DNA from 2 places in the Pseudomonas sp. GW823-FHT04A03 genome. Region 2 is predicted to be linked to the other one. Evidence: riboswitches for the same ligand, from Rfam matches in the RefSeq annotation. Region 2 holds a riboswitch; the other holds the start of a gene.
What was found. A riboswitch is a leader RNA that binds a small molecule or an ion and turns the genes downstream of it on or off. The one in region 2 is predicted to bind cobalamin.
Positions count from the first base shown of each region.

Region 1: linked by a shared signal. The riboswitch ahead of cobW (cobalamin biosynthesis protein CobW) and the one ahead of cobO (cob(I)yrinic acid a,c-diamide adenosyltransferase) in region 2 are both predicted to bind cobalamin.

Region 1 covers NZ_JBXAIV010000001.1:910,335-925,458, reverse strand. The annotation lists gene cobM (precorrin-4 C(11)-methyltransferase) at 8-754, opposite strand; gene AC1Q9F_RS03890 (cobalamin biosynthesis protein) at 846-1,259, opposite strand; gene AC1Q9F_RS03885 (CbtA family protein) at 1,256-1,957, opposite strand; gene AC1Q9F_RS03880 (CbtB domain-containing protein) at 1,969-2,166, opposite strand; cobalamin riboswitch at 2,289-2,510, opposite strand; cobalamin riboswitch at 3,242-3,451, shown strand; gene cobW (cobalamin biosynthesis protein CobW) at 3,551-4,624, shown strand; gene cobN (cobaltochelatase subunit CobN) at 4,628-8,476, shown strand; gene AC1Q9F_RS03865 (magnesium chelatase ATPase subunit I) at 8,485-9,486, shown strand; gene AC1Q9F_RS03860 (vWA domain-containing protein) at 9,468-10,151, shown strand; gene AC1Q9F_RS03855 (phospholipase D-like domain-containing protein) at 10,192-11,838, shown strand; gene AC1Q9F_RS03850 (NADH:flavin oxidoreductase/NADH oxidase family protein) at 11,835-13,058, opposite strand; gene AC1Q9F_RS03845 (MerR family transcriptional regulator) at 13,138-13,542, shown strand; gene AC1Q9F_RS03840 (TerC family protein) at 13,844-15,124, shown strand, end outside.
Region 2 covers NZ_JBXAIV010000011.1:187,814-202,937, forward strand. The annotation lists gene AC1Q9F_RS23785 (PQQ-dependent sugar dehydrogenase) at 1-1,048, opposite strand, end outside; gene AC1Q9F_RS23790 (hypothetical protein) at 1,114-1,698, opposite strand; cobalamin riboswitch at 1,865-2,090, shown strand; gene cobO (cob(I)yrinic acid a,c-diamide adenosyltransferase) at 2,172-2,783, shown strand; gene AC1Q9F_RS23800 (cobyrinic acid a,c-diamide synthase CobB) at 2,780-4,075, shown strand; gene bluB (5,6-dimethylbenzimidazole synthase) at 4,072-4,722, shown strand; gene cbiB (adenosylcobinamide-phosphate synthase CbiB) at 4,719-5,627, shown strand; gene cobD (threonine-phosphate decarboxylase CobD) at 5,620-6,630, shown strand; gene AC1Q9F_RS23820 (cobyric acid synthase) at 6,627-8,129, shown strand; gene cobU (bifunctional adenosylcobinamide kinase/adenosylcobinamide-phosphate guanylyltransferase) at 8,229-8,750, shown strand; gene cobT (nicotinate-nucleotide--dimethylbenzimidazole phosphoribosyltransferase) at 8,747-9,802, shown strand; gene cobC (alpha-ribazole phosphatase family protein) at 9,799-10,374, shown strand; gene AC1Q9F_RS23840 (adenosylcobinamide-GDP ribazoletransferase) at 10,376-11,107, shown strand; gene AC1Q9F_RS23845 (MarR family winged helix-turn-helix transcriptional regulator) at 11,164-11,568, shown strand; gene AC1Q9F_RS23850 (MFS transporter) at 11,623-12,831, shown strand; gene AC1Q9F_RS23855 (hypothetical protein) at 12,828-12,950, shown strand; gene AC1Q9F_RS23860 (glutathione peroxidase) at 13,006-13,566, shown strand; gene AC1Q9F_RS23865 (OmpP1/FadL family transporter) at 13,665-14,936, opposite strand; gene AC1Q9F_RS23870 (hypothetical protein) at 15,083-15,124, opposite strand, start outside.

The DNA.
Region 1 (15,124 bases), on a different contig from region 2:
CGTTTTTTTATGGCCGGTACAAATGCGCATGCCCCGCGCGATACAGCGACGACTCACTGAAATGATCGCTACCTAACACCCGCCCAACCAGAATCAACGCCGTACGCCGAAACCCCTTGGCGGCAACCTTCGCGGCAATATCCTCCAGCGTCCCAACCACCCAGTCCTGATCCGGCCAAGTCGCCCGATGAATCACCGCGATCGGGCAATCTGCGCCGTAATGCGGCAGCAGCTCAACCAGAATTTTCTCCAGATGATTGACTCCCAGATGAATCGCCATGGTCGCCCCGTGCTGCGCCAGACTGCCAAGTTCTTCGCCGGCAGGCATCGCGGTCTTGTCCGCATAACGGGTCAGGATCACGCTTTGCGAGATGTCCGGCAGGGTCAGTTCAGCGCCCAACAGCGCGGCGCACGCGGCGGTGGCGGTTACGCCGGGAATGATCTCGAACGGAATATCCAGCTCGCGCAAATGACGAATCTGCTCGCCAATGGCGCCATACAGACTCGGATCCCCCGAATGCACCCGCGCCACATCCTGGCCCTTGGCGTGGGCGGTCTTGATCAGGTCGATGATCTGTTCTAGGTGCAGCTCGGCGCTGTTGACCACGGTTTCAGCGCAATGACCTTCCAGCACCGCCGTCGGCACCAGCGAACCTGCGTAGATGATCACCGGGCAACTGCGGATCAGCCGCTGGCCTTTGACAGTGATCAATTCCGGGTCGCCGGGGCCGGCGCCGATGAAGTAAACGGTCATCGTTGGATCCTGTAGAAAAGGGGCAGGGCAGTGCTTCACAAGCCTTTGAGATGAAGAATGCTCATGATCGAAAGCGGGGATTATCGGGAATTTACGCCGCGCCGGCCAATGCCAGAGTTGCCTGAGCGTACTTTTGCCGGGAAATCAGCAGTTTTGCCGGGCCGCTGATCAGCTGTTCGGCGAGCGCCAGCGCGGCACTTTCCGCCACACCGTAGCAACCGGTGCGTTCGAAGGCGATCTGCGAATGGTGACTCAAACGTTGCTGGTAACTGGCCAGTTCTTCGCTGCTGAAGTACAGCAACGGCAGCGCCAGTTGGGCGGCGAGTTCCTGCAAACCGGGTTCATCGCGCTTGAGGTCGATGCTGGCCAGCGCCTTGACCTTCTCAAGATCAATTCGATGCGCCTGTAACGCCTGGTCAAGCAATGCACGCAGCGTGCTGGCCGGGCAGCCGCGCTGGCAGCCCAGGCCGACCACGAAGGTCGGCGCTGCGCTGTCATCGGTCATGCGTGGTACTGACCTTCGCTTTTGCGGCGGAACAACCAGGCGCTGATCAGGCCCAGGGCCAGCCAGAACGCGACGTTGGTCAGCTGCGAAGCGATTTTGAACTGAGCTTCGAGGGCTTCCGGGGCGAGCATCGAATGCACTTCCGGTTGCGGCGCGCCGATCACGTGCGGCACGGCAAGGATCGCCACGCCGAGGAACTTCATCAGCCAGTTACGGCTGAACGCGATCAAGGCCAGGCCGACAGCGGTGGAGGCGGCGGTACCGATCCACCACATCTGCCGCGAGGCCAGATCCGCGGCGGCAGTGCCCGGCAGTTCAGGTGGCAGGCCCATGGTCGGGGCGAGCACGAAGGTCGCGTAACCGGCCAGACCCCAGAGCAGGCCTTGCGAGGTTTTGGTCGGCGCACGCAGGGTGTACAGACCCGCGAGCATCAGGGCGAAACCCACGGCAACCACCAGATTGCCGCCGGTGGTTGATACCACGCGCTGCCAGCCGTCTTCCGGCTCCCAGGCCTCGGCATCGTGTGTATGGGCGGCGGTGCCGGCGGCGTGTTCGTGAACTTCGGCAACCGGTTCGGCTTTCTCGAAGGTTTCGGCCTGCAGAATCAGCGGCGAAACCCAGAAGCTTTGCAGCAAGGTCAGGAGCAGGGCGGCCAGAAGGCCGGTGAAACCTGCGGTCTGCGCAATACGCTTGATCATGTCGTCAGGTCTCAATGGCACGGGAACGCGGCGCTGTGGCGGGTATCGTGCGCGGCGTTGTGCACCGCTTCGATATGCGAGAAACCGGCGAAATACACGAGACACGCACCGAGGATCGACGCGCAGACGGCGGCAGTCAGGCGTTGGCTCAGGGTGGTGGTGCTGGAGATCTTGTCCGAATTGCTGCCGGTGCTGCTAATGATCGACATGGCGCTTCCCTCTGGAGTGTCAGCGGGTGAATTGAGCGCATGAAAACCCCTGCGGCCGGGCACGCAGAGGTTCGAACAGCGCCCGCCCACCGCGGGTTTGTTATGTTCAGTGGCGCAAGGATGCGCACTGTGTGTTGCGGGCCGGTCTCCGGGCTCACGAGGGGTTGGCGTCTGGCCGACCTGCAAGCGTCACCTTCCCATGCCTGTGGGCACAGTGGATCTGACGCTTCGCTCGCTTACCGTTGCGGGGGCAGCACCGGACTGACATGGCTTTAGAGTAAAGCACATGATTCACCGGTTTCCCGTTTCACCCTGTGAAGGGCACCCGTAACAAGTTGTGTAGGAGACCATGCGGGGGGGATTTGAGTCAATTGGGATTGGGATTGGGTGCAGATCCGTTGCTTCGGGTGCTGCCGCTGGCGGTTTCGCTCTTACAGCGAGTCACTTTTGGCAAACGCCCCAAAAGTAACCAAAAAGTCTCTAACCCTGACGTACGGCCCCTCGCTGAGGCTCGGGGTTCCTTCGCTCCGGGATTGATCCGGGGGCATCGCCTACGGTTTGCTTCGCTGCACCTCCTCTCGATGCATGCGGCTGCGCCGCACGGTCGCTGCGCTCCCACCCCCGGATCAATCCCTCCACTCAGCCTGCCGACGGGCCTTGCGATCAAAAGCGGTACTCGAGCTAACGCTCATCGTGTTGAGTGGTGAGGAGCGGGGCTCTTGATCTGGCTCTGGTTCTGGCTCTTGATCTGCTTTTGATCTTTAGCCCCTTCGGCAGGCCGAGCGGAGGTGTCCATCAGGGGGTAGGCGCGCAGCGCCGTGCGGCGAAGCCGCATACATCGAGAGGAGGTGCAGCGAAGCAAACCGTAGGCGATGCCCCCTGATGGACACCGTAGCGAGGGAACACTGAGCCTAAGCGAAGTGCCGTACGCCGGGGCAAAAGCCTTTTGGTTCCTTTTTGGCGTTTGAAAAAGGGACTCGCTGTAAGAGCGAAACCGCCAGCGGCAGCACCCGAAGCAACGGATATGCCCCCAATCTCAAAAACCACCAACCATTGACCCATCCCCACACCCTGCGTAGCCTTGCGCTTTCGAGGTTCTTCGGCCCACGCCGAAGCTAAGAAGGGAACGCGGTCCAAGCCGCGGCTGCCCCCGCAACTGTGAACGGTGCTGTTCGCTGCCACGCCACTGCCAACTCAATCCAGAGCCAGCGGGAAGGCGCAGCGAATACCGGGCCAAGACCCGAACACCGTCAGCCAGGAGACCTGCCTCGTCACAGATTCTCACTTTCAACCGGGCGGGGTGATCCGGTGGCGAACTCTCCAGGCACGCACCCGCGTTGCCGGTCTCGTCCCGTATGCCCGCCACCTTGCCAAAGGGCATCCGATGAAAACACTGGCCAAACTCCCCGTCACCATCGTCACCGGCTTCCTCGGCTCGGGCAAAACCACCTTGCTGCGGCACATGCTCGACAACGCCCAGGGCCGCCGCATCGCGGTGATCGTCAACGAGTTTGGCGAACTGGGCATCGACGGTGAAATCCTCAAGCAATGCACCATCGGCTGCACCGAAGAAGAAGCCACCGGCCGCGTCTACGAACTGGCCAACGGCTGCCTGTGCTGCACGGTTCAGGAGGAATTCTTCCCGGTGATGCGCGAACTGGTGGCCCGTCGCGGCGACCTCGACCACATCCTGATCGAAACCTCGGGCCTGGCCCTGCCAAAGCCGCTGGTGCAAGCCTTCCAGTGGCCGGAAATCCGCAGCGCCTGCACCGTTGACGCGGTGATCACCGTGGTCGACAGCCCGGCCGTGGCTGCTGGCACTTTCGCTGCGTTCCCGGATCAGGTCGATGCCCAGCGCAAACTCGATCCGAACCTGGACCACGAATCGCCGCTGCACGAACTGTTCGCCGACCAACTGGCCAGCGCCGACCTCGTCATCCTCAACAAGGCCGACCAGACCAGCCCTGAAGACCTCGCGCGCGTTCGCCTGGAAGTCGCTGAAGAACTGCCGCCAGCGGTAAAAATCATCGAAGCCAGCAACGGCCGCCTGCCGCTGGACGTGCTGATCGGCCTCGGTGCCGGTTCCGAAGAGCACATCGACAGCCGTCACAGCCATCACGATCACCACCACGGTGAAGGCGATGACGATCACGACGACCACGATCACGACGCCTTCGATTCGATTTCCATCGAACTGCCGCAAGCCGACGAAAGCCTGCTGCTCGACGCGCTGACGCAACTGGTGGTTCAGCACGGCATCCTGCGAGTCAAAGGTTTCGCGGCGATCCCGAACAAGCCGATGCGTCTGTTGATCCAGGGCGTGGGCACGCGTTTTGACAAGCACTTCGACCGTCAGTGGGGCGCCGATGAAACACGTGTGACGCGTCTGGTGTTGATCGGCCAGGAATTGGACGCGGCCCAGCTCGAAGCGCAACTGCGCGCTGCGCTCAGCGTTTAAGCCATGCATCTGCTCAGGACCCAGCCCGGCGGTTTCGTGTCGGATGACAACATTGCCGACCTTGGACAAACCCCCGCCGAGCTGGTGATCCTGTGCAGCGGCGATTCCAGCCTCGCGCTGCTCGCCGAAGCGGCGCAGCAACTGCCCGAGGATTACCCGAGCGTGCGGCTGGCCAACCCGATGCAAGTGCAGAACCATGCGTCGGTCGACCTGTACGTCGATGAAGTGTTGCGCCACGCCAAGGTCATTCTGATTTCGTTGCACGGCGGCATCGCTTATTGGCGTTATGGCGTCGAGCGGCTGGTCGAGTTGTCCGAGCGTGGCGTGCAGGTGATTCTGGTGCCGGGCGATGACCGGCCCGACCCGGAGCTCAGCGACCTGAGCACCGTCTGCGCGGAAGACCGCGACCGGCTCTGGCAGTTTTTGCGTCAGGGCGGAATGGGCAATGCGCTGGACTTTTTCCGTTGCCTGGCCAATCGCTGGCTGGCGCGGGATTACGTGTGGGGCGAGCCACAGACGCTGCCGCGCACGGCGATTTACCACCCGAACAAAAACACCGCCGCACTGAGTGACTGGCAAGCCGATTGGCTGCCCGGTCAACCGGTCGCGGCGGTGTTGTTTTATCGCTCGCATTTGCAAGCGGCGAACACGGCGTTTATCGACGTGTTCTGCCAACGGCTTCAGGCGGCCGGACTCAATCCGCTGCCGATCGCCGTGGCCAGTTTGAAAGAGCCCGGCTGCCTGTCGGTGGTCGAGGACTGGCTGGATGAGGTCGAAGCTTCGGTGATCCTGAACACCACCGGTTTCGCCCAGTCCAGCCCGGAAGCGCCGCATCTGCGGCCGTTCCGCCGCAACATTCCGGTGATTCAAGCGATTTGTGCCCAGGACAACGAGCCCGGTTGGCGCGACAGCGAGCAGGGCCTCGGCCCGCGGGATCTGGCGATGCACATCGCCTTGCCGGAGCTCGACGGCCGGATCATCAGTCGGCCGATCAGTTTCAAGGATCTGGCCTGGCGCAGCGAGCGCAGTCAGTCCGACGTGGTGTGTTATCGGGCGCAGCCTGAACGCATGGATTTCGTCGCAGAACTGGCGCGACGCTGGGTCGATCTGGCGCGGGTGCCGAACGCTGGAAAGCGTATCGCGCTGATCCTCGCCAACTACCCGACCCGGGACGGACGCATCGGCAATGGCGTCGGCCTCGACACGCCGGCCGCCGCGCTGAATATCCTGCGGGCGTTGCAGGCCGAAGGTTATCCGCTGCCGGCCGAATTGCCGGACAGCGGCACTGAGCTGATCCGGCAACTGCTCGGCGGTGTCAGTAACGATCTCGATACCCTCGATCAGCGCCCATGCCAGCAGAGCCTGGCGATGAATGATTACCTGACGATGTTCAATGCACTGCCCGAAGCCAATCGCGCGGCGGTGCTGGAACGTTGGGGTTCGCCGCAAAACGATCCGATGTGCCGTGACGGGCGGATGATGATCGCTGGTCTGCGTTTTGGCCTGACCTTCGTCGGCATTCAACCGGCGCGGGGTTATCAGGTCGATCCGAGCGCGGTGTATCACGACCCGGATCTGGTGCCGCCGCACGCCTACCTCGCGTTCTATTTCTGGCTGCGCCAGACCTACGGCGCTCACGGCGTGATTCACGTCGGCAAGCACGGCAACCTCGAATGGCTGCCGGGCAAAGGCGTGGGCCTGTCGGAGAACTGCTGGCCGGACGCGCTGCTCGGGCCGCTGCCGAACATCTATCCGTTTATCGTCAACGACCCGGGCGAGGGCGCCCAGGCCAAACGTCGCACTCAGGCGGTGATTATCGACCACTTGATGCCGCCGCTGACCCGCGCCGAAACCTACGGCCCGTTGCGCAATCTGGAGCTGTTGGCGGACGAGTATTACGAAGCTCAGTTGCTCGATCCGCGCCGCGCCCGTGAATTGCAGCGCGACATCCTGCAACTGGTGCGTGACACGCAGATTGATCGCGAATTGCAGCTGGACGAGGGCCTCGACAGCGACACCGACGCGGCGATCTGGCTGCCGCGTCTGGACACCTATTTGTGTGACTTGAAGGAATCGCAGATCCGCGATGGCCTGCACATTTTTGGTGAGTCGCCGAGTGGACGGCTGCGCATTGACACCTTGCTGGCGCTGCTGCGGATTCCGCGCGGCGATGGCAAAGGGGCTCAGTCGAGTCTGTTGCGGGCGTTGGCCAAGGCGTTTCAGTTGGGATTCGATCCTTTGGATTGCGGACTGGCTGATCCCTGGACGGGCCCGCGTCCGATGGAACTGCAATCGCTGAGCGATGAAGTCTGGCGCACGGCGGGGGATACCCGTGAACGCCTTGAGCTGTTCGCGGCTCAATCGATCTCGCACGCCGTGAGCGACTCCTGTGGGAGCGAGCTTGCTCGCGAATGCGGTATGTCAGTGCCAAAAATATCGACTGAAACGACGCCTTCGCGAGCAAGCTCGCTCCCACAGGGTCCTCACTGGTCTGAGGTGAGTGCCATCCTTGTTCACCTGCGCGAAGTGATCGCCCCACGCCTCGATGCCTGCGGCCCGGCCGAAATGCACGGCTTGCTCGATGCCCTCAGCGGCCGTTTCGTCCCGGCCGGCCCAAGCGGCGCACCGAGTCGCGGCCGCCTCGACGTGCTGCCAACCGGACGCAATTTCTATTCGGTGGACGTGCGCAATCTGCCAACCACCACGGCATGGCGGATCGGCTTCCAGTCCGCGACCCTGATTCTTGAACGACACCTGCAGGACCACGGCGACCATCTGCGCCAGCTCGGCCTGTCAGTCTGGGGCACCGCGACCATGCGCACCGGCGGCGATGACATTGCCCAGGCCATGGCGCTGATGGGTGTGCGCCCGGTGTGGGCCACCGGCAGTCAGCGCGTCGATGATTTCGAGATTCTGCCGCTGAGCCTGCTCGACCGTCCTCGGGTCGATGTCACGCTGCGGGTCTCCGGATTTTTCCGCGATGCGTTCGCCAACCTGATCCGCCTGTTCGACGCTGCTGTACAAGCCGTGGCGGAACTGGACGAGCCGGACGATCTCAACCCGCTGGCCGCCAAAGTGCGTGCAGAACGCGAGGCGCTGCGGCAATCCGGGCTGGACGAAGAAGCGGCGCGACGTCAGGCCGGCTGGCGTATCTTCGGTGCCAAGCCCGGCGCTTATGGCGCGGGCGTGCAAGGCGCGATCGACGGTCGTCTGTGGCAAACCCGTGAGGATCTGGCCGAGGTCTACCTCAATTGGGGCGCCTATGCCTACGGCGGTTCCGACGAAGGCACCGCCGCCCGCGAGCAATTCGTCCAGCGCCTGAGCCAGGTGCAGGCCGTGCTGCAAAACCAGGACAACCGCGAGCATGACTTGCTCGATTCCAACGACTATTACCAGTTCCAGGGCGGCATGCTCGCCGCCGTAGAAAGCCTGCGCGGTGAAGCGGCGGCGAGTTATCACGGCGATCACAGCCAGCCGGATCTGCCGAAGATCCGCACCTTGAAAGAAGAGCTGAACCGGGTGATTCGTTCCCGGGCGGCGAATCCGAAATGGATCGACGGGGTCAAGCGCCACGGCTATAAAGGCGCGTTCGAACTGGCGGCGACGGTCGACAACCTGTTTGCCTTCGACGCCACCACGCAATTGATCGACGATCACCAGTACGCGTTGCTGGCCGATGCGTATCTGCTGGACCCGGCGACCCGCGACTTCGTGCGCGAGCATAATCCCCACGCACTGCGCGACATGACCGAGCGCATGCTGGAAGCGCAGCAGCGCGGAATGTGGCAGGAACCGGGCGCCTACAAAGAGGCCCTGGAAAACCTGCTGCTGGACATAGAAGAAGAGAGCTGAGACTGAATATGACCGACACCCCGCATTTCCCGCTCTCCGCCGTGGTCGGCGCCGATGATCTGAAACTGGCGCTGTATTTGACGGCGATCGATCCGAAGATCGGCGGCGTGCTGATCGAGGGCCCGCGCGGTATGGCCAAATCGACGCTGGCCCGGGGTCTGGCGGATCTGTTGGCCAGCGGTCAGTTCGTCACCTTGCCGTTGGGCGCTACTGAAGAGCGACTGGTCGGCACGCTGGATCTGGACGCGGCACTCAGCGACGGTCGTGCACAGTTTTCTCCGGGTGTGCTGGCCAAGGCTGACGGCGGCGTGTTGTACGTCGATGAAGTGAATCTGCTGCCGGATCATCTGGTGGACTTACTGCTTGATGTGGCCGCAAGCGGCACCAATCTGATCGAGCGTGACGGGATTTCCCATCGGCATTCGGCGAAGTTCGTATTGATCGGCACGATGAACCCGGAAGAGGGTGAGTTGCGTCCGCAATTGCTGGATCGTTTCGGACTCAACGTCGCCCTGAGCGGTCATACGGCGCCGGCCGAGCGGGGTCAGATCATTCGTCGTCGGCTGGATTTCGATAGCGATCCGCAGGCGTTCTGTGCGCAGTGGGAGGCTGAGCAGCAAGCCCTGCGCGAGCGCTGTGAAAACGCCCGCCAGGTTTTACCGGGCATCCCGCTGGATGACGCGGCGCTGGCGCAGATTACCGAGCGCTGCTTCGCGGCTGGCGTCGACGGTTTGCGCGCCGATCTGGTCTGGCTGCGTGCGGCGCGTGCGCATGCAGCGTGGCGCGGAGCTGAAGCCATCGCCGAGCAAGACATTGATGCCGTGGCTGAGTTTGCTTTGCGTCATCGTCGTCGCGAGCAGCCTTCATCCCCCGCACAGTCACCGGCGCAATCGCCGTCCGGCACTAACGCCGAGCCGAGCGAAGGGCAGGGGCAGTGGGGTGAAATGCCGGCGCCGGCACTCTCGACCGGTGCCCGCCGCGAAGTGCCTGTCTGGCCAAAAAAGCCTTAGGCATTCGCCCCCGAACCGACGCGGGGGCGAATGCCAGACCCCGCGCCGGACGCCTCGATAACGGTCGCCAGGGCAAGCGTCACGCGGCTCGCAGTGGCTCGGTGAACTGGCCCGGAACCTTGCTCAATGGCCGTCCGAAAACCCGGGCGGATCTGCTCTTCCAACTGCGCACCCGTACGCCCCATGAACTGTGGCTGGTGATCGTCGACGCTTCGGCCTCGACCCGTCGCCATCAAGCCTTGAGCGATGCCAAGGGCGTGCTTGCGCAACTGTTCGACGACGCTTACCGGCAGCGCGCGCGCCTGGCGTTGTTGACCGCGAGCGGCGCCGCGCCGAAATGGCAGGTGCAGGGGCTGAAGGCCTCCAGCGGGTTGCGCGCGTGGCTCGATGAGTTGGGTGCGGGAGGCGGCACACCGCTGTTGGCAGCGCTGACGGAAGCCGGGCATTGGCTGGCGGTGCGGCGCAAGCGTTTTCCCGCCGAACAACAACGTTTGCTGGTGATCACCGATGGCCGTTTGAAAGACTGTCCGGAACTGCCAGCGCTGGAGTGTCCGGGCGTGCTGATCGATATCGAGCGCGGGCCGATTCGCCTGGGCCGCGCGAAGCAATTGGCGACAGCACTGGACGCCGATTACCGGCATATCGACGAGTTGATGTCGGTCTGAGAGCTATGCTGCAGTGAGGCCAAATCACAGGGAGTGAATCATGCGCGTTCTGGTCGCCAATCCGCAGGACGATTTTCGCGTCAAGGCCTACGCCGGCACCAACGGCGTGCTGCTCGCCATGGACCTTGCCGAACCCCGCCGCAAAGGCCTGCTGGGGTTTGCCATCGAAAAGCAGCAAGGTGACAAGCCGTGGCTGTTCCTGTTCAACAGCCTGACCTTTCCCGGCAAGGTTCACACCTTCCCGCAGTTTCACGCCACGCCGAGCGACAAGGCGCCGCTGCAGAAATTTCGCTGGGCCGATTACGCGGTCAATCCAGGCATGACGATCCACTATCGCGTGCACCCGGCGTATGGCTCGCCGGATGCCCCGCAACTGGGTGAAGCGCTGGAGCTGACGATCCGCTCCGACGACGGTCATCCTGCCAATCAGGGCGTGATCTTCAACCGTGCCGTGGCCGCGAGCCAGGCGTTTCAGCGCAAGTTTCCCGAGCTCGACGCACAGATCAGCGCCAACAAGAACATGCCCATCGAAGCCTGGCCCGATGCGGCGCGTCAGTGGCTGGAGAACGGTCTGCTCGGGCGCCTGCAAGGATTTATCGAGCGTGCGGTAGACGGGCAGTGGGCGCTGGACATCGCGATCTACGAATACCAGTTGCAAGCCATCGTCGACACGGTGAACGCGGCGTTCGATCGAGGTGTTCAGGTGCGCGTGCTGTATCACGCCCGGCCCGACGACGAAGACACGACGATCAACGAAGCGAGCCTTGCGAAACTGCCGTCGACCAGCAAGCGCGGGCGGGTCACTCACAACATTTTCCATAACAAGTTCATCGTCCTCAGCCGCCTCGACGGAGGCGGTGAGCGCCAGCCGCAAGCGGTGCTGTGCGGCAGCACCAACTTCACGGCCAACGGCGTGTACCGCCAGGCCAACGTGGTGCATGTGCTGGACGATTCGGCCGTCAGCGCGAGTTACCTGAAAACCTTCGAGCAGATCTGGGCCGAGCCGGCGGACGTCGGCGCCACCCGAGACTGGATCACCCAGCACAATCCGATGAATCCGGCGCAGCCCTTGTTCGCCGGGTTTTCCCCGCGCACCGGCGGCGCGGATCTGCGGGAGTTTGTCGATATCATCGAGGGGGCGAAGAAAGACCTGCTGTTCGTCACCGCCTTCGCCTTGCCCGACGCGATTCTCAACGCATTGCTCGGCCAGCCCCACGACGACATCCTGCGTTACGGCCTGCAAAACACCGTCAGCCGCATCACCGGGTTTCACGCCGACCGCACCGCCGAGTTCGCCGCCACCGCATTGCTCAATACCGGGCTGGAAGGCTGGCTGCGGGAAAACATGAAAGGCCAGAAAGGCAACCTGCTGGTGCACACCAAAGCGGTGGTCACCGACTTCACCAGCGACAGCCCGACCATCATCAGCGGCAGCCACAACCTCAGCACCTCGGCCAGCAACGGCAATGACGAGAACTACCTGATCATTCGCGGCGACACCGATCTGGCGGATCGCTATGGCCTGGAACTGCTGCGGTTCTACGAGCATTACCGTTTTCGCTACTTCGCGAAGAAACTGGCGTTGAAGCAGGTGCAGCCGTTGGCGGCGGATGACAGCTGGACCAACGACTACTACGTCGAGGACGACCTGCGTCAGTTATCTCGACTGCGGTTTGCCGGGCGTTAGACGTCCATTGCCTGACGGTACTGGCGGGTCCGGCGGCTGAGGTACAACCGGTCGCGGATCAGCGCCCAGAGCGCCGACACCTCGGGTTTGGGCTGGCGGCCATGGCTCAGGCGGGCCATCTGAAAACGCACCACGGCCATGTTCGCCAGTGCGGCCAGCGGTTTGCGTTTCCAGCGGATCGGTGGCAGTTGCGGCTCACTGTTGCGGCCTTCGCGCCAGTGCTTGACCAGGCTTGGTTCGATGGCCAGTGCGGTGGCGATGCCGGCCATGGCGATGCCGCTGTCGAGCACTTGTTCGACCACGGGCAGGCGACGAATGCCGCCGGTGACCATCACCGGCATGCGGGCGACGCTGGCCAGTTCAGTGGCCATTTCCAGAAAGAACGCCTCACGGGCGAGGGTGCGCCCGTCACGCGCTTCGCCTTGCATCGCCGGGGCTTCGTAGCTGCCGCCGGACAGTTCCAGCAGGTCGATCGGCTGTTCGTTGAGCCATTCGATCACTTGGCGCGCGTCGTCGGTGTCGAATCCGCCACGCTGGAAGTCTGCCGAGTTGAGCTTTACCGCCACGCAAAACTGCGGCGACACCGCCTGGCGGATGGCCTCGATCACCGACAACAGCAGGCGTGCACGGTTTTCCAACGAGCCACCCCAGCGGTCGGTGCGGCGATTGGTCAGCGGCGAGAGAAACTGGCTCAGCAGATATCCGTGGGCAGCGTGGATCTGCACCCCGGTGAATCCGGCTTTTTCGCCAAGCGCGGCGCTTTTGGCAAAACGCTGAATGACTTCCTCGATATCGTCCTCGGTCATTGGCTTGGGCTCGGCGAACAGTTTCGAGAACGAGCCCATTTCCAGTGCCACCGCCGACGGCGCCAGCGCTTGCTGGCCCATGTTGGCGAAGGTCTGACGACCGGGGTGATTGAGTTGTACCCAGACCTGCGCGCCGCCGCTGCGGGCGATTTCGGCCCATTGGCGGAAACGCTCCAGATGCCGCTCGTCTTCAAGCACCACCCCACCGGGGCCGGTCATGGCACGGCGGTCGATCATCACGTTACCGGTCAACAGCAGCCCGGCACCGCCGTCGGCCCAGGCCTTATACAAACGGAACAGTTCGCGGGACGGTGCCTGGTCACGGTCCGCGAGGTTTTCTTCCATGGCGGCTTTGGCGATACGGTTGCCGACGGTCTGACCATTGGGCAGATTCAAGATCTGGAAGGGCGACATTGCTTGACTCCTCATCAGTGATGGAGAGAGGCTAAGCTTAAAGTTAACTTTAATGTCAAGCGGGCAAATCGAGGCTGAAATGAAAATCGGTGAGTTGGCGCAGCAGAGCGGCTTGAGCGCTTCGAGCATTCGCTTTTACGAGGCTCAGGGTCTGATTCCCAAAGTGGAGCGGCAGGGCAATGGTTACCGGCGTTACCCGCCACAAGTGTTGCAAACCCTGAATATCATCCGCAGCGCCCAGCAGGCCGGGTTTTCCCTGGAGGAACTCAAACAGTTGTTGCCGGCCGCCGGAACCGGTGAGTTCAAGCACGATGAACTGGTGGCAGGCCTGACTCGAAAGGTCGAGCAGATCGAAGTCATGCAGCAGCATCTGGCCCAGAGCAAGGCGCGGTTGCTGGAGGTGATCGAGAACATTCAATCCAAGCCCGAAGGCATGAGCTGCGGTGCCAATGCCGACCGGGTGTTGTCGACGCTTTATCCGTAAAAGTCCGGAGATGTCTGCGGCGTACAGATTTTGAAATGATTTCCAGCTGTAGGAAAAGTCATCAGAGCCTGTACGCTTCAAGGCCTTTTTTCATTCAGGATTTGCATGAACACCCTCTCGGAGCCTCCCAGTTCTATTCAAAGAACCCCGTTCCCCTCGCGCCACCGCGCGGTCTTGACGCACTCGCAACATCCAGTCTTCCGACTACCGACTATCGTTGATGGCGCAGCCTTCGAGCTTTCGCGCCGCACTTTGCCGTGTCCGGCAGCCTGAATTCACTGACGAGAGATAAAGACAGATTATGGAATGGTTAGCGGATCCCACGGCATGGCTGGGCTTGTTGACACTGATCGTGCTGGAATTGGTACTGGGTATCGACAACCTGGTGTTCATCGCGATTCTGGCGGACAAACTCCCGCCGCATCAGCGCGACCGCGCACGCATCATCGGTTTGAGCCTGGCGCTGATCATGCGTCTTGGCTTGCTGGCGAGTATTTCCTGGCTGGTCACCCTCACTGCACCGTTGTTCGAAGTGTTCGGCAAGAGCTTCTCCGGCCGTGACCTGATCATGCTGTTTGGTGGTGTGTTCCTGTTGTTCAAGGCGACCATGGAGCTGCACGAGCGGCTGGAAGGCCATATTGGCGAGCGCTCCACCAACACCGCTTATGCGCTGTTCTGGCCGATCGTGGCGCAGATCGTCGTGCTCGACGCGGTGTTCTCCCTGGACGCGGTGATTACTGCCGTGGGCATGGTCGATGAACTGGCGGTAATGATGATCGCGGTGGTCGTGTCCATCGGTGTGATGATCGTGGCCAGCAAGCCGCTGACCCGCTTCGTCAACGCCCACCCGACGGTGATCATGCTGTGTCTGGGCTTCCTGATGATGATCGGTTTCGCGCTGACCGCCGAAGGCCTGGGTTTCCACATCCCGAAAGGTTATCTGTACGCGGCCATTGGTTTCTCGATCCTGATCGAGATCTTCAACCAGATCGCCCGCGCTCGTCGCAAGCGCTCGATGCAGGGCTTGCGCCCGATGCGCGAGCGCACGGCCCATGCGGTGATGCGACTGTTGGGTGGTCGCAAACTGGCGGTGGAAGAGGTCGGCGAGGAGATTTCCGACTTGCTGGACAACGGTGAAGCGCCGAGCGCGGAGCTGTTCGACCGTCGTGAGCGGGTGATGATCAGCGGTGTGCTGCAATTGGCCGAGCGACCGATTCGCGCCTTGATGACAGTGCGCGCCGATGTCGATCACATTGATCTGGCGGACGACGCCGAGGCTATTCGTACGCGATTGATGCATTCGTCCTACTCGCGCTTGCCGTTGATTCGTAACGGCGCAGTGGATGAGCCGTTGGGCTTCGTGCACAAGAAGGAACTGCTCAAGGAATACCTGGCCGGTAACGAGCCGAACCTTGAACACCTGGCGCGCAAGACCGTCAATCTGCTGGACAGCTATTCGATCCTCAACGCACTGGAACAAATGCGTGCGGCTTCCACCCACATTGCCTTCGTGGTGAACGAGTTCGGTGACTTCGTTGGTGTGTTGACCATGACCGACATTCTCGAATCGATTGCCGGTGAA
Region 2 (15,124 bases):
GATTGCCTTCGGCGAAGGTCAGGCCCAGTGACGCGGTGTGCGGGCCGACGGCGTAGTCGGGAGCGATGGCCTTGGCCACCATGTCCGGCCGCTGTGGTTCGACGCGCACGTCGATGTGCTGGCCGTAGTAGCTGAACGGCCAGCCATAGAAACCCCCGTCCTTGACCGAAGTGATGTAGTCCGGCACCAGGTCGCTGCCAATTTCGTCGCGCTCGTTCACGGCGGTCCACAGTGCGCCGGTTTGCGGCTCCCAGGCCAGGCCGTTGGGGTTACGTATACCCGAGGCGAAGATTCGATGGTTGCCGGTCGCGCGGTCCACTTCCCAGATCGCTGCGCGGCCTTCTTCCTGATCGAGGCCGTTTTCGCCGACGTTGCTGTTCGAGCCGACGGTAACGTACAGCTTGCTGCCGTCCTTGCTGGCGATGACGTTCTTGGTCCAGTGATGGTTGAGCGTGCCGCCCGGCAGGTCGACGACCTTGATTGGCTGGCTCTTGATTTCGGTCGCGCCGGGTTCGTAGTTAAAGCGCAGCAGGCGATCGGTATCGGCCACGTACAGATCGTTGCCGACCAGGGTCATGCCGAACGGCGAGTTGAGGTTCTGCAGGAACACCGTGCGGGTTTCGGCCACGCCGTCATGATCGGCATCGCGCAGCAGAGTGATGCGGTTCGGGCTGGGAACGCCGGCACCGGCACGGCCCATGACTTTTTTCATCACCCAGCCACGAATGCCCTTGCTGTCGTCGGGTTTGGGCGGGGCGTTGGTTTCCGCCACCAGCACGTCACCGTTGGGCAGCACATACAGCCAGCGCGGGTGATCGAGATTTTCGGCAAACGCCGCCACCTGCGTGCCTGCCGCTGCCGTCGGTTTGGCGCCGGCCGGCCAGCCGATGGCCGGGGCGATGTTCACCGTCGGGATCAGGGTCTTGTTCGGTTCGGGCAATCGGGGTGACGGGCCAGTGCCGTCGGAGACTTGCAGGCTGGAGGATTCACCACAGGCGGCGAGCCCTCCGGCGAGCACGATGACGAAAACGAGCTGGGGCTTGCGCATTGCTGATCTTCCCTATGAATGCATTCTTAATCATAGAGAAGCGCACAAGCCCGATGGTTCAACCCTCAGCCGCGGGCTTCCTTGAACAGCACGGCAATGCCGGGGTGATAGTTGCCGGCTTCGCTGCGCAATTTGCGATAGGCGTAGGGGAAATACCAGGCGACGGCGCAGGTGTGTTCCTTTTGCAGGTCGTCGACCATGTCCTGCAGTTCTTCCGGGCTGGCGCTGTGCTGGGCCTTTTGCGGGGCGACGAACAGGCAGCCGAGTTTCAGGTCGCTGGCGTAGCTGATGCGCTTGGCATCGCTGGTGATATCTACCAGGGCCTGCGTCAGATTCAGGCTGGTGACGCGTGGCCAGCGTTGGGTGGCCTGAATGAAGGCGCGATCCTCGGCGCCAGCGATAAACAGGTCGGCGCGAGCGTTGCGCTCGCCTTCTTCGTTTTGTTTGCGGGTGGCGGTGTCGCGCAGGGTGACCAGTTCGGCCATCCACGCAGCGGCCGACAGCAGGCCGAGGTTGGCTTTTTCGTCGTGCCAGTAAGGTGTGTCATTGTCGCCGCGCACGGCGTTGTAGCGGTCGATACAGTCAAACCAGCGTTCCAGCACCGGGCGCAGGAATTCCAGCCGCGGATTGCTGATGATCATGCCTTGCATGGTGCTCTCCCTTGTTATTGTGATGTGCTCTCTGCAGTCAAAAAGCATGGCTCTTTGATATCACTCATGACAGTGTGGCACAAGATTGGCGTCAGTTAATTGATCGGCGGCAGTTATTCGCCGCACAAGCCCCTCTTCAATTGACGCTCCACCCCCAACCCTCTAACCTTCGCGGCTTGTTTCAGGTGCTCTGTGGCGCATGTCGACAGAGTGAAACAGGGAAGCCGGTGAGGCGGGTCATCAAGCGATGAACCCTCACGAACCCGGCGCTGCCCCCGCAACGGTAAATGAGTAAAAGCTGCGTCTGATGCCACTGCGTAAAAGCGGGAAGGCGCGCAGCCAGGCGCAAGCCGCTCATGAGCCCGGAGACCGGCCTGATCCATCCAGCGGCATCACGGTGGGCGATGCCAGGCTTGTTGCCGTCTATTCTTGTGCCTGCCCGCCGTTATCCAGCCTCAACGGAGAGCTTCCCCATGACTGATTCCCCCGAACGCGACGAGCGCCACCTGGCGCGCATGCAGCGCAAAAAAGCCGTCATCGACGAACGCATCGCCAATTCGCCAGACGAATGCGGCCTGGTGCTGGTGCTGACCGGCAACGGCAAAGGCAAAAGCAGCTCGGCATTCGGCATGCTCGCCCGCGCCATGGGCCACGGCATGCAGTGCGGCGTGGTGCAGTTCATCAAGGGCCGCAACAGCACCGGCGAAGAGCTGTTCTTCCGCCGCTTCCCCGAGCAGGTACGTTTTCATGTGATGGGCGAGGGTTTCACCTGGGAAACTCAGGATCGTCAGCGCGACATCGCCGCCGCCGAAGCGGCCTGGGAAGTTTCCCGCGAGCTGCTGCGCGATCCGTCGATCGGTCTGGTGGTGCTCGATGAACTGAACATCGCCCTCAAGCACGGTTACCTCGATCTGGATCAGGTGCTCAGCGATCTGCAGGCGCGTCCACCGATGCAGCACGTGATCGTCACCGGTCGCGCCGCCAAGCCGGAAATGATCGAGATGGGCGACACCGTCACCGAAATGGGCATGATCAAGCACGCCTTCCAGGCCGGCATCAAAGCGCAGAAAGGCGTCGAACTTTGAATCAACCACGTCACTGCCCGGCGGTACTGATCGCCGCGCCGGCCTCCGGTCAGGGCAAGACCACCGTCACCGCCGCACTGGCCCGTCTGCATCGCAATCAGGGGCGCAAGGTCCGCGTATTCAAATGCGGCCCGGACTTTCTCGACCCGATGATCCTCGAGCGCGCCAGCGGTGCGCCGGTCTATCAACTGGACATGTGGATGGTCGGCGAGCAGGAAAGTCGTCGCCTGTTGTGGGAAGCCGCCGCCGAAGCCGATCTGATTCTGATCGAAGGCGTGATGGGCCTGTTCGACGGCACGCCATCGAGCGCCGACCTGGCCCGGCATTTCGGCGTGCCGGTGCTCGGCGTGATCGACGGCACGGCCATGGCGCAGACCTTCGGCGCACTGGCGCTGGGACTGGCGCGCTATCAGCCGGACTTGCCGTTTGCTGGCGTGCTGGCCAACCGCGTCGGCACCGTGCGCCATGCGCAATTGCTGGAAGGCAGCCTCACCGAAGGCCTGCGCTGGTACGGCGCGTTGTCCCGGGAAACTGGAATCGAACTGCCGAGCCGCCATCTCGGTCTGGTGCAGGCAAGCGAACTCAATGACCTCGACGTGCGCCTCGACGCCGCTGCCGAAGCGCTGGCCGGCACTTGCGAGGTAGCGCTGCCACCGGCCGTGGAATTCGCCGCGCCTGAAATCGTTGAGACCGAAAAACTGCTCGACGGCGTGCGAATTGCCGTCGCCCGCGACGAAGCCTTCGCCTTTACCTACGGTGCCAGTCTCGACTTGCTTCGGGCGATGGGCGCCGAGTTGAGTTTCTTCTCGCCGATCCGCGATACGCAATTGCCCGACGCCGACAGTTTGTACCTGCCCGGCGGCTATCCGGAATTGCACCACGTTGCCTTGTCGCAGAACGCCGACATGCTCAAAGCGATCCGCGCGCATCATGCGGCCGGCAAACCGCTGCTCGCCGAATGTGGCGGTATGCTGTACCTGCTCGACTCGTTGACCGATGTCGAAGGCACCCGCGCTGATTTGGTCGGCCTGTTGAGTGGCGATGCGGTGATGCAAAAGCGCCTCGCCGCACTGGCGCTGCAAGAGGTCGACCTGCCGGAAGGCCTGTTGCGCGGCCACACCTATCACCATTCCCTGACCACCACCGAACTGACGCCGATTGCCCGTGGCCACAGCCCCAACGGCGGTCGCGGCGCGGAAGCGGTGTATCGGGAAGGGCGGATGACCGCCTCGTACGTGCATTTCTATTTCCCGTCGAATCCGTCGGCGATTGCCGCACTGTTGGTGCCATGACCGACAACGCCTTCACTGACGCCGAGCGCGAAGCGGTCTACCGCGCCATCGCCGAACGCCGTGACATGCGTCACTTCAGCGGTGGCGCGGTCGAGCCGGAATTGCTGCGCCGCTTGCTTGAAGCCGCGCATCAGGCACCGAGCGTCGGCTTGATGCAGCCGTGGCGCTTCATCCGTATCAGCGACCGCGCGCTACGTGGCCAGATCCAGAACCTTGTTGAAGAAGAACGTGTGCGCACCGCCGAAGCCCTCGGCGAACGCAGCGACGAATTCATGAAGCTCAAGGTCGAAGGCATCAACGACTGCGCCGAAGTGCTGGTTGCCGCGTTGATGGACGATCGCGAGCGGCATATTTTCGGCCGTCGCACGCTGCCGGAAATGGACATGGCGTCGCTGTCCTGCGCAATCCAGAACCTGTGGCTCGCCGCGCGTGCCGAAGGCCTGGGCATGGGCTGGGTGTCGCTGTTCGAACCGCAGGCGTTGGCCGATCTGCTGAAACTGCCGGCCGGGGCCAAGCCGCTGGCGGTGCTTTGTCTGGGGCCGGTCAAGGAATTCTATCCAGCACCGATGCTGGTACTCGAAGGGTGGGCGCAGGCGCGTCCGCTCAATGAGCTGCTGTATGAAAATTTTTGGGGAGTGAGTCAATGAGTGTGGCGTTGTTGAGTGTCGCCGCGGTTGCGCTGGATGCGCTGCTGGGTGAACCGAAACGCTGGCATCCGCTGGTGGCGTTCGGCAATTTTGCCGGGCGTATCGAGCAACGTTTCAACGCCGGTGGTCGCGGCTGGCGCAGCCATGGCGTCACCGCGTGGGTGATTGCGGTGTTGCCGCTGACCCTGCTGGCCACGGCGTTTTCCTGGGCGCCTTACGTGGGCTGGATCGTCGAGATTGTTGCGCTGTATTGCGCCCTCGGCATGCGCAGCCTGGGTGAGCACGTCGAGCCGGTCGCCAAGGCCTTGCGCGCCGATGACCTGGAAGAGGCGCGCAAGCGTGTGGGTTATCTGGTCAGCCGTCAGACCGATGAGCTGGACAGCACCGCCGTCGCCCGCGCCGCCACCGAATCGGTGCTGGAAAACGGCAGCGATGCGGTGTTCGCTGCGCTGTTCTGGTTTGCCGTGGCCGGTGCGCCGGGCGTGGTGCTCTATCGTCTGAGCAATACGCTCGACGCGATGTGGGGCTATCGCAACGAACGCTTCGAGCGTTTCGGCTGGGCGGCGGCAAAAATCGACGACGTCCTCAACTACATTCCTGCGCGGCTGGTGGCGTTGACCTACGCGCTGCTGGGCAAAACCCGACTCGCACTGAAATGCTGGCGCACCCAGGCGCCGAAATGGGACAGCCCGAACGCCGGCCCGGTGATGGCCGCCGGCGCGGGTGCCTTGGGCGTCGAACTGGGTGGCCCGGCGATTTACCACGGCGAGCTGCACGAGCGTCCGCAACTGGGCGAGGGCGTGCCGGCGGATGCCGATTCCATTGATCGCGGCTGGCAATTGGTCCAGCGCGGGGTATGGTTATGGCTGCTGATTCTCTGCGTGGGGGCTGAATTCTATGCTTGAGCACGGTGGCCGGTTGCGCAGGGCGGCGCTCGAATACGGCATCGCGGAAGAAGACTGGCTCGACCTGTCCACGGGGCTTGCGCCGTGGCCGTTTCCGGTCCCGGAGATTCCGTTGCGGGCCTGGGCGCGTTTGCCGGAAAACGATGACGGTCTGGAGCAGGCCGCCTGCGATTACTACGGCGCCAGCCAAGTGCTGCCGGTAGCCGGTTCGCAGATGGCCATTCAGCTACTGCCGCGATTGCGCCGGGCCGGCAAGGTCGGCGTGCTGTCGCCGTGTTATGCCGAGCATGCCGAAGCCTGGCGGCGCAGCGGCTATATCGTGCGTGAAGTGCTAGAGCAAGAAGTCGACTTTTTTCTCGACAGCCTCGACGTGCTGGTGGTGGTCAATCCGAACAATCCAACGGGCCTGAACCTGACCCCGGCGCGCCTGCTCGACTGGCATGCGCGGCTGGCCCAGCGCGGCGGCTGGCTGGTGGTCGACGAAGCGTTCATGGACAACACGCCGCAGCTGAGTCTCGCCCCGCATGCGCATCAAGTGGGGTTGATCGTGCTGCGCTCGTTCGGCAAGTTTTTCGGTCTGGCCGGTGTGCGGCTGGGCTTCGTGCTGGCCGAGCGCAAGTTGCTCCGGTTGCTGGCCGAACAGGTCGGGCCCTGGGCCGTCAGCGGGCCGACCCGAGTACTCGGCCAGGCCTGTCTGCGTGACACCGAAGGACACACCCGCCAGCGGATCCGCAGCGATGAGGCCAGCGAGCGGCTGGCTGCGCTGCTCGAACGTTCTGGTTTCAAACCGCAGGGAGGCTGCGCGCTGTTTCAGTGGCTGATCACCGAACAGGCCGCCGCGTTGCACGATTTCATGGCTCGTCGCGGCATTCTCCTGCGCCTGTTCGCGCACAACAGCAGCCTGCGTTTCGGGCTGCCCGCCGATGCCGCCGACGAGGCGCGCCTTGAGCAAGCCCTGCAAACATTCGCCCTGCAACGCTCTATGGAAAACAAACCAGCATGACCACTTTAATGGTGCAGGGCACCACCTCCGACGCCGGCAAAAGCACGCTGGTGACGGCGCTGTGCCGCTGGGCGACCCGTCAGGGCGTTGCCGTGGTGCCGTTCAAGCCGCAGAACATGGCGCTCAACAGCGCGGTGACTGCCGACGGCGGCGAGATCGGCCGCGCGCAAGCGGTGCAGGCTCAAGCGGCGTTTCTCGAGCCGCACACCGACATGAACCCGGTGCTGCTCAAACCCAACAGCGACACCGGCGCCCAGGTCATCATTCATGGCCGCGCGGTCACCAGCATGAACGCCGTCGCCTATCACGACTACAAAGCCATCGCCATGCAGGCAGTGCTCGCTTCCCACGAGCGCTTGAGCGCCGCCTATCCGCTGGTGATGGTCGAAGGCGCGGGCTCGCCGGCAGAGATCAATCTGCGCGCCGGCGACATCGCCAACATGGGCTTCGCCGAAACGGTGGATTGCCCGGTGCTGCTGATCGCCGACATCAATCGTGGCGGCGTGTTTGCCCATCTGGTGGGCACGCTGGAACTGCTGTCGCCGAGCGAACAGGCGCGAGTCAAAGGCTTCATCATCAACCGCTTTCGCGGTGACATCGCCTTGTTGCAACCGGGCCTCGACTGGCTGGAGCAACGCACCGGCAAACCGGTGGTGGGCGTGCTGCCGTACGTGATGGACCTGCATCTGGAGGCCGAGGACGGCATCGACCAGCGCCAGACCGATAAGGTCGAGCAAGTCCTGAAAGTGGTGGTGCCGGTGCTGCCGCGCATCAGCAATCACACCGATTTCGATCCACTGCGTTTGCATCCGCAGGTGGATCTGCAATTCATCGGCCCGGGCCAAGCGATTCCGCCGGCCGATCTGATCATCCTGCCGGGCTCGAAAAGCGTGCGCAGCGACCTTGCGTATCTGCGCGCCAATGGCTGGGAAACCGCCATCAGACGTCACCTCCGTTACGGCGGCAAGCTGCTGGGAATCTGCGGTGGTCTGCAAATGCTCGGCGAGCAGGTCCACGATCCGCTGGGCTTGGAAGGCGCGCCGGGTTCCAGCGCCGGTCTCGGGCTGCTGGCCTTTGAAACACAGCTCGAAGCCGAGAAACAGTTGCGCAATGTGCGCGGGCGTCTGGCGCTGGAAGACGCTGAGGTCAGCGGTTATGAAATTCATGCCGGCGTGACGACGGGATCTGCGCTGGAAAATGCTGCTGTGCATCTGGACGATGATCGTTGCGACGGCGCGCAAAGTCTCGACGGGCAGATTTTCGGCACCTACCTGCATGGCCTGTTCGAATCGCCGGCGGCCAGTGCGGCGCTGTTGCGCTGGGCCGGTCTGGATGATGTGCAGGAAGTGGATTACCACGGCCTGCGCGAACGCGATATCGAGCGCTTGGCGGATCTGGTGGAGAAGCATCTCGATACCGATCTGTTGTGTGAACTCTGTGGCATCCAGGCTGGATGTGATGACCTCTTCGCGGGCAAGCCCGCTCCCACAGGGTGCTGAGGTGTACTCAAATGCCATGTTTGGCCTAAATCCATTGTGGGAGCGGGCTTGCCCGCGAAGAGGCCAGTTGTCTCAACGAATTTTTTTCAGGATGCCTCCATGCTCCAACTGATCCTAGGCGGCGCTCGTTCCGGCAAAAGTCGTCTGGCCGAAAAACTCGCCACTGACAGCGCACTGGCCGTGACCTACATCGCCACCAGCCAGCCGCTGGACGGCGAGATGAATGAGCGCGTCGCCCATCATCGCGCCCGCCGTCCCGCCGAATGGGCGTTGATCGAAGAGCCGCTGGAACTGGCCCGTGTACTGCGCGAAACCGCCGGCCCCGAGCGCTGCCTGCTGGTGGATTGCCTGACGCTGTGGCTGACCAATCTGCTGATGCTCGATGACGCCGAACGCCTCGCCGCCGAACGCGAATCCCTGCTCGAATGCCTGGCGTCGCTGCCGGGTGAAATCATTTTTGTCAGCAACGAGACCGGAATGGGTGTCGTGCCGCTGGGCGAATTGACTCGCCGCTATGTCGATGAAGCCGGTTGGCTGCATCAAGCTCTGGCCGAGCGTTGTCAGCGAGTCGTCCTGACGGTCGCCGGCCTGCCCCTGACTTTGAAAGGACCTGCGTTATGACCCAAGCCTGGTGGCTGAACCCGTGCAAACCGGTGGATACGGACGCCGTTGAAAACGCGGCGGCGCGTCAGCAGCAATTGACCAAACCCGCCGGCTCCCTTGGGCAGCTCGAAGCGGTGGCGGTGCAACTGGCCGGATTGCAGGGCCAGGTCAAGCCAACACTGGATCAGGTCTGGATCGCAATTTTTGCCGGTGACCATGGCGTTGTCGCCGAAGGCGTTTCTGCGTTCCCGCAGGAAGTCACCGGGCAGATGCTGCTGAACTTCGTCAGCGGCGGCGCGGCGATCAGCGTGCTGGCGCGGCAACTCGGCGCGCAGCTGGAAGTGGTGGATCTGGGCACTGTGAACCCGTCGCTGAACCTGCCGGGCGTGCGTCACCTGAACATCGGCCCGGGCACGGCGAATTTCGCCAAGGGCGCGGCGATGACTCAGGCCCAGGGCGAACTCGCCTTGCAGGGCGGTCGCGACAGCGTGCTGCGCGCGAAAGCGGCGGGCGCGCAATTGTTCATCGGCGGTGAGATGGGCATCGGCAACACCACGGCCGCCAGTGCGCTGGCCTGTGCTTTGCTGGATTGCCCGGTGGCTCACTTGACTGGACCGGGCACCGGGCTGAATGCCAAAGGCGTCAGCCACAAGGCGCAGGTGATCGAGCGGGCGCTGGCGCTGCATGTGGCGCAACGTGGCGATGCGTTGCAGACCCTGTTCAATCTCGGCGGCTTTGAGATTGCGGCTTTGGTCGGCGCGTATCTGGCGTGTGCTCAGGAAGGTGTGGCGGTGCTGGTGGACGGGTTCATCTGCACGGTCGCCGCGCTGGTGGCGGTGCGGCTGAATCCGGCCTGCCGTGAATGGCTGCTGTTCGGTCATCGGGGGGCCGAGCCGGGGCATCGTCATGTGCTGGAAACCCTTGGCGCTGAACCGCTGCTGGAATTGGGCTTGCGTCTGGGCGAGGGCAGTGGCGCCGCGCTGGCGGTGCCGTTGTTGCGTCTGGCCTGCGACCTGCACGGGCAGATGGCGACCTTCGCCGAAGCCGCGGTGGCGGATCGCCCGGCATGACCTTGCGTCTGGATCTGCTGCGCCACGGTGAAACCGAACTCGGCGGCGGCCTGCGCGGCAGCCTCGACGACGCGCTGACCGAAAAAGGCTGGGCGCAGATGCGCGAGGCGGTGAGCGGGCAGGGCCCGTGGGATCGGCTGGTCAGTTCGCCGTTGCAGCGTTGCGCGCGGTTTGCTGAAGAGTTGGGCGCGCAGCGGGATCTGCCGTTATCTCTGGACAAGAATCTGCAAGAGCTGCATTTCGGTGCCTGGGAAGGGCAGAGCGCGGCGGCGCTGATGGAAACCGATGCCGAAGCGCTTGGGCTGTTCTGGGCTGATCCCTATGGGTTTACTCCACCGCAGGGTGAGCCGGTCAGCGATTTCTCTGCGCGGGTGCTGGCGGCGGTCATGCGCTTGCAGGCGGCGCACGCGGGTGAGCGGGTGTTGCTGATCAGTCATGGCGGCGTCATGCGTCTGCTGCTGGCGCGGGCCCGCGGTTTGCCTCGCGAACAACTGCTCAATGTCGAAGTCGCTCACGGCGCGCTGTTTTCGCTGATCGTCGAGGCCGACGGTTCGCTCAGGGAAATGTGCTGACATGCTGCCCCTGTGGATCGCCCTGCAATTTCTCAGCAGCCTGCCGATTCGTCTGCCGGGCATGCCGGCGCCTGAACAGCTCGGGCGCTCGTTGCTGTTTTATCCGCTGGTGGGCTTGCTGTTCGGTGTGATTCTCTGGGCGCTGAACATTGCGCTGGCGGGCGCACCATTGCTGTTGCACGCGGCGCTGTTGCTGACGGTGTGGGTGCTGCTCAGCGGCGCGTTGCACCTCGATGGCCTGGCGGACAGCGCCGATGCGTGGCTCGGCGGTTTCGGTGATCGCGAGCGTACGCTGACGATCATGAAGGATCCGCGCAGCGGGCCGATCGCGGTGGTGACGCTGGTGCTGGTGTTGCTGCTCAAGTTCGCCGCGTTGCTGGCCTTGATCGAACAGCAGCAGGGCATGGCATTGATCATCGTGCCGCTGATCGGGCGAGCGGCGCTACTCGCACTGTTCCTCACCACAACCTATGTGCGGGCCGGTGGATTGGGGCAGGCGCTGGCCGATCATCTGCCGCGCAAGACGGGTTGGCAGGTGCTGGCGGTGAGTGCGACGGCGTGTGTGGTGATCGCCGGATTCAGCGCTGTTGTGGCGCTGCTGCTGGCGGTCGTCGTGTTCATCTGGCTGCGGCATTTGATGGTGCGACGACTGGGTGGAACCACCGGTGATACGGCCGGTGCGTTGCTGGAATTGCTGGAGATGTCAGTGCTGGTCGGGCTGGCCTTGTTTTGATAAGTAACTTTGATCTGTAACTTGATTTAACACAGTCGCGGGTATATACACGCATCATGCTTCCTTCTCAGTGTTTGTGCACCAACCTGCGACGCGCCGCTCGTGGCGTCAGCAGGCATTACGACGGCGCTCTCGACGGCTTCGGGATCAACGTTGCCCAGTATTCTTTGCTGTGCAACCTGCAGCGGCTGGATCAGCCGAGCATTTCCGAACTGGCCGAAGCGATGGGCCTGGACCGCAGCACCCTCGGGCGCAATCTACGGGTGCTGGAAGGCGAGGGCCTGGTGGCGTTGGCCGAGGGCGAGGACATGCGCAACCGCATCGTCCGGCTCACCGAAACCGGTGCGCAACGCCTGGCAGCGGCCTTGCCGGCCTGGGAAGCGGCGCAACAGCGGTTGATCGACCGACTGGGTGCCGAGAAGCGTGAAACCTTGCTGCGGCTGTTGGATGAACTGGCCTGAGGGCCGGTTTTTTCCGAATCTAAGCGGGTATATACCCGCGACTGGAGAATAACAATGAGTTCGATGTGGCGTACGTGCGGTTGGGTGTTGCTGGGGAGTGCGCTGATTCTGGCGTTGTCGTTGGGCGTGCGGCACGGTTTCGGTTTGTTTCTTTCGCCGATGAGCACCCAGTTTGGCTGGGGCCGTGAGGTGTTCGCTTTCGCCATCGCGTTGCAGAACCTGATCTGGGGTCTGGCGCAACCGTTTACCGGCGCACTGGCTGACCGCTTCGGCGCGGCAAAAGTGGTGCTGATCGGCGGCGTGCTCTACGCCTTGGGCCTGGTGTTCATGGGGCTGTCGGAAACGGCGTTGGGCCTGTCCCTGAGCGCCGGCTTGCTGATCGGCATCGGTCTGTCCGGCACCTCGTTCTCGGTGATCCTCGGTGTGGTCGGCCGCGCTGTACCACCGGAAAAACGCAGCATGGGCATGGGCATCGCCAGTGCTGCCGGTTCATTCGGCCAGTTCGCCATGCTGCCGGGCACCCTCGGGCTGATCGGCTGGCTCGGCTGGTCGGCGGCGTTGCTGGTTCTGGGTTTGCTGGTGGCGCTGATCGTGCCGCTGGTGAGCATGCTCAAGGACAAACCGCTGCCGGTGCTCGGTCATGAACAAACCCTGTCCGAAGCGCTGCGCGAGGCCTGCTCGCATTCCGGGTTCTGGCTGCTGGCGTTCGGCTTTTTCGTCTGCGGATTTCAGGTGGTGTTCATTGGCGTGCACTTACCGGCGTATCTGGTCGATCAGCACCTGCCGGCCAGCGTCGGCACCACGGTGCTGGCATTGATCGGTCTGTTCAACATCTTCGGCACTTACACCGCCGGTTGGCTCGGCGGGCGGATGTCCAAGCCGCGTCTGCTGACCGGGCTGTATCTGCTGCGCGCCGTGGTGATCGTGCTGTTTCTGTGGCTGCCGGTGACGACGACCTCGGCCTATCTGTTCGGCATGGCCATGGGCTTCCTGTGGCTGTCGACGGTGCCGTTGACCAACGGTACGGTGGCGACCTTGTTTGGCGTGCGAAACCTGTCCATGCTCGGTGGTATCGTGTTCCTGTTCCATCAGTTGGGTTCGTTCCTTGGCGGTTGGCTGGGCGGGGTGGTGTATGACCGAACCGGGAGTTATGACTTGATCTGGCAAGTGGCGGTTCTCTTGAGTCTGTTGGCGGCCGCGCTGAACTGGCCGGTGCGCGAGCGCCCGGTCGAGCGCCTGCAACCGCGTGCGAGCGCTGCATGAACCATTTCTGGCCGCAGATCGTCGTCACCGCACTCGGCGCCGCGTTGCTGGCGCTGGTGTGGTGGGGCTGGCATCAGGGCGGGCTGGCGCTGATGCAGTTGGGCATGGGTGCTTGCTAGACCGGCGGGAGGGCGAGTAACGTCGAGGTCTGACGATTGCTCAAGGATGCCCGACATGCTCAAGCGCTGGTGTGCTGTTCCCGCGTTGCTGATGGCGTTGACCGGACTGGCCCAGGCCGCGGACTGTCCGGATCTGTTGCAAGGTTCGTTGCCCAAGCTGCGGGCCAAGGAATCCATCGACCTGTGTCAGCGCTACGCCGACAAACCGCTGGTGGTGATCAACACGGCCAGCTTCTGTGGTTTCGCGCCGCAGTTCGAGGGGCTCGAAGCGCTCAATCAGCGCTACAAGGCCCAGGGCCTGGAAATGCTCGGCGTGCCTTCCAATGACTTCAAACAGGAGTCCAAGGACAGCGCCGAGACCGCCAAGGTCTGCTACGCCAACTACGGCGTGACGTTCACCATGACCGAGCCGCAGAAGGTGCGGGGTGACGATGCGACTCACTTGTTCCAGGTGCTGGCCAAACAGAGCAGTGCACCGAAATGGAATTTCTACAAATACGTCATCGACCGCCAGGGCAAGGTGATCGCCAACTTCTCCAGCCTGACCAAGCCGGATGATCCGGAATTTCTCGCAGCCATCGAGAAAGCCATTGCTTCCCAGCCGCTGAAACCCTGATCGACGCCCATCAAAAAGCCCCGCCTCTGTTGAAGAGAGCGGGGCTTTTTAGTGGGCGAGGCCTCAAATGGTAAAGAGCTCAGCCTCGCCGTACAGCATCAGAAGCGGTAGGTTGCGCCGACACCGAAGCCGTTTGCCGAGTTTTCATACTGGGAGTTGTAGGTCTGGCCGCGATCGTTTTCGTTGCGGATGTTGACCTTCTCTTCCTTCAGGTACGAGTAGGCGACGTCGATGGTCAGGTCTTCGGTCGGGCTCCAGCCGGCACCGATGCTGAAGATGGTCCGGTCGCCGGTCGGGATGCGTGGCGAACGGTCGACGTTGTTGGTTGGCGACTGGTCGAAGGTCAGACCGGTACGCAGTACCCATTCCTTGTTCAGCTGGTAGGACGTACCGATGGCGTAAGCCCAGGTGTCATGCCAGTTCTGTTCTTCGGTGATCTCGCCGAACTGGCCAGCCAGCAGAGGCTGTACGCCGGAGTTCTTGACGGTGATCTTTTCCAGCTGGCTCCAGCGGGTCCAGGTAGTACCGGCGTAGACGTTCCAGCGATCGTTGATCGCCTGAGTGACCGAGAGGTCCACGGATTCAGGTGTGGTGATCTTCAGCGAAGCATCGTATTTCTGGTTCGCACCCAGGCCGATTGCGCCCAGCACGTTGTAGTTGACCTTGGTGTTGCCTTCGAGCTTGTAGTCGACTTTCGAGTGGTAGGTCAGACCCAGGCGAGTGGTGTCGGTAGCCTGTACCAGCACGCCGATGTTGTAGCCCAGCGCGGTGTCGTCACCCTTGATCTTGACCTTGCCGTCCGGCGCAGCCTGAGTGATCGACAGGTTGGATTCCAGCGCACCGTCGATACGGTTGATGGTTGGACCGAAACCGATCGACACGACGTCGTTGAATTTGTAGCTGACAGTCGGCTGGAAGGTGATGACCTGGACTTCGGACTTGCTGCCGAAGTAACGGCCGGCAAAACCGTTTTCATAGTCGGTGATCAGGCCGAAGGGTACGTACACACCCAGGCCGAATGCCCAATGCTCGTCGATCGGCTTGACGTAGTAGCCCATAGGTACGGAGGTGAAGGGCACCATATCGCCTTTGTTGCTGCCGCCGTTAGGGCTGGAGCTGCCATCGCTGATATCGGTTTTTGCGTCGAGGAATGCAACACCACCAGTGACTTGTTCGCGCGTGATGCGCGACATGCCGGCAGGGTTGCCATAAACAGTGCTTGCGTCGTCGGCAGAAGAAGATCGCCCGGCGTACCCAGTCCCCATCCCGCTGATGCTGTGTTCGTTGATGGCAAAGCCAGCTGCGAAGATCTGGGTGGATGCCACGGTTACGGCAAGGCTAAGGGTGGTTTTGAGCATGACTTTTTTCATTATTAGAACTCCTGGTGATCACCGGGGCGAAAATTACCAACATTTTCGTCCCAGCGCTATAGTCCGTATGCCTTGAGTTAGAGCGGTTTTGTAGGACAATCCGACCAGATTCGCCACCCGTTGGGCGATGTTGCGAAACCGGCGGGTCAGCAAGCGACCTGATTCAGCGGTGAAACACAGGTTTGCCA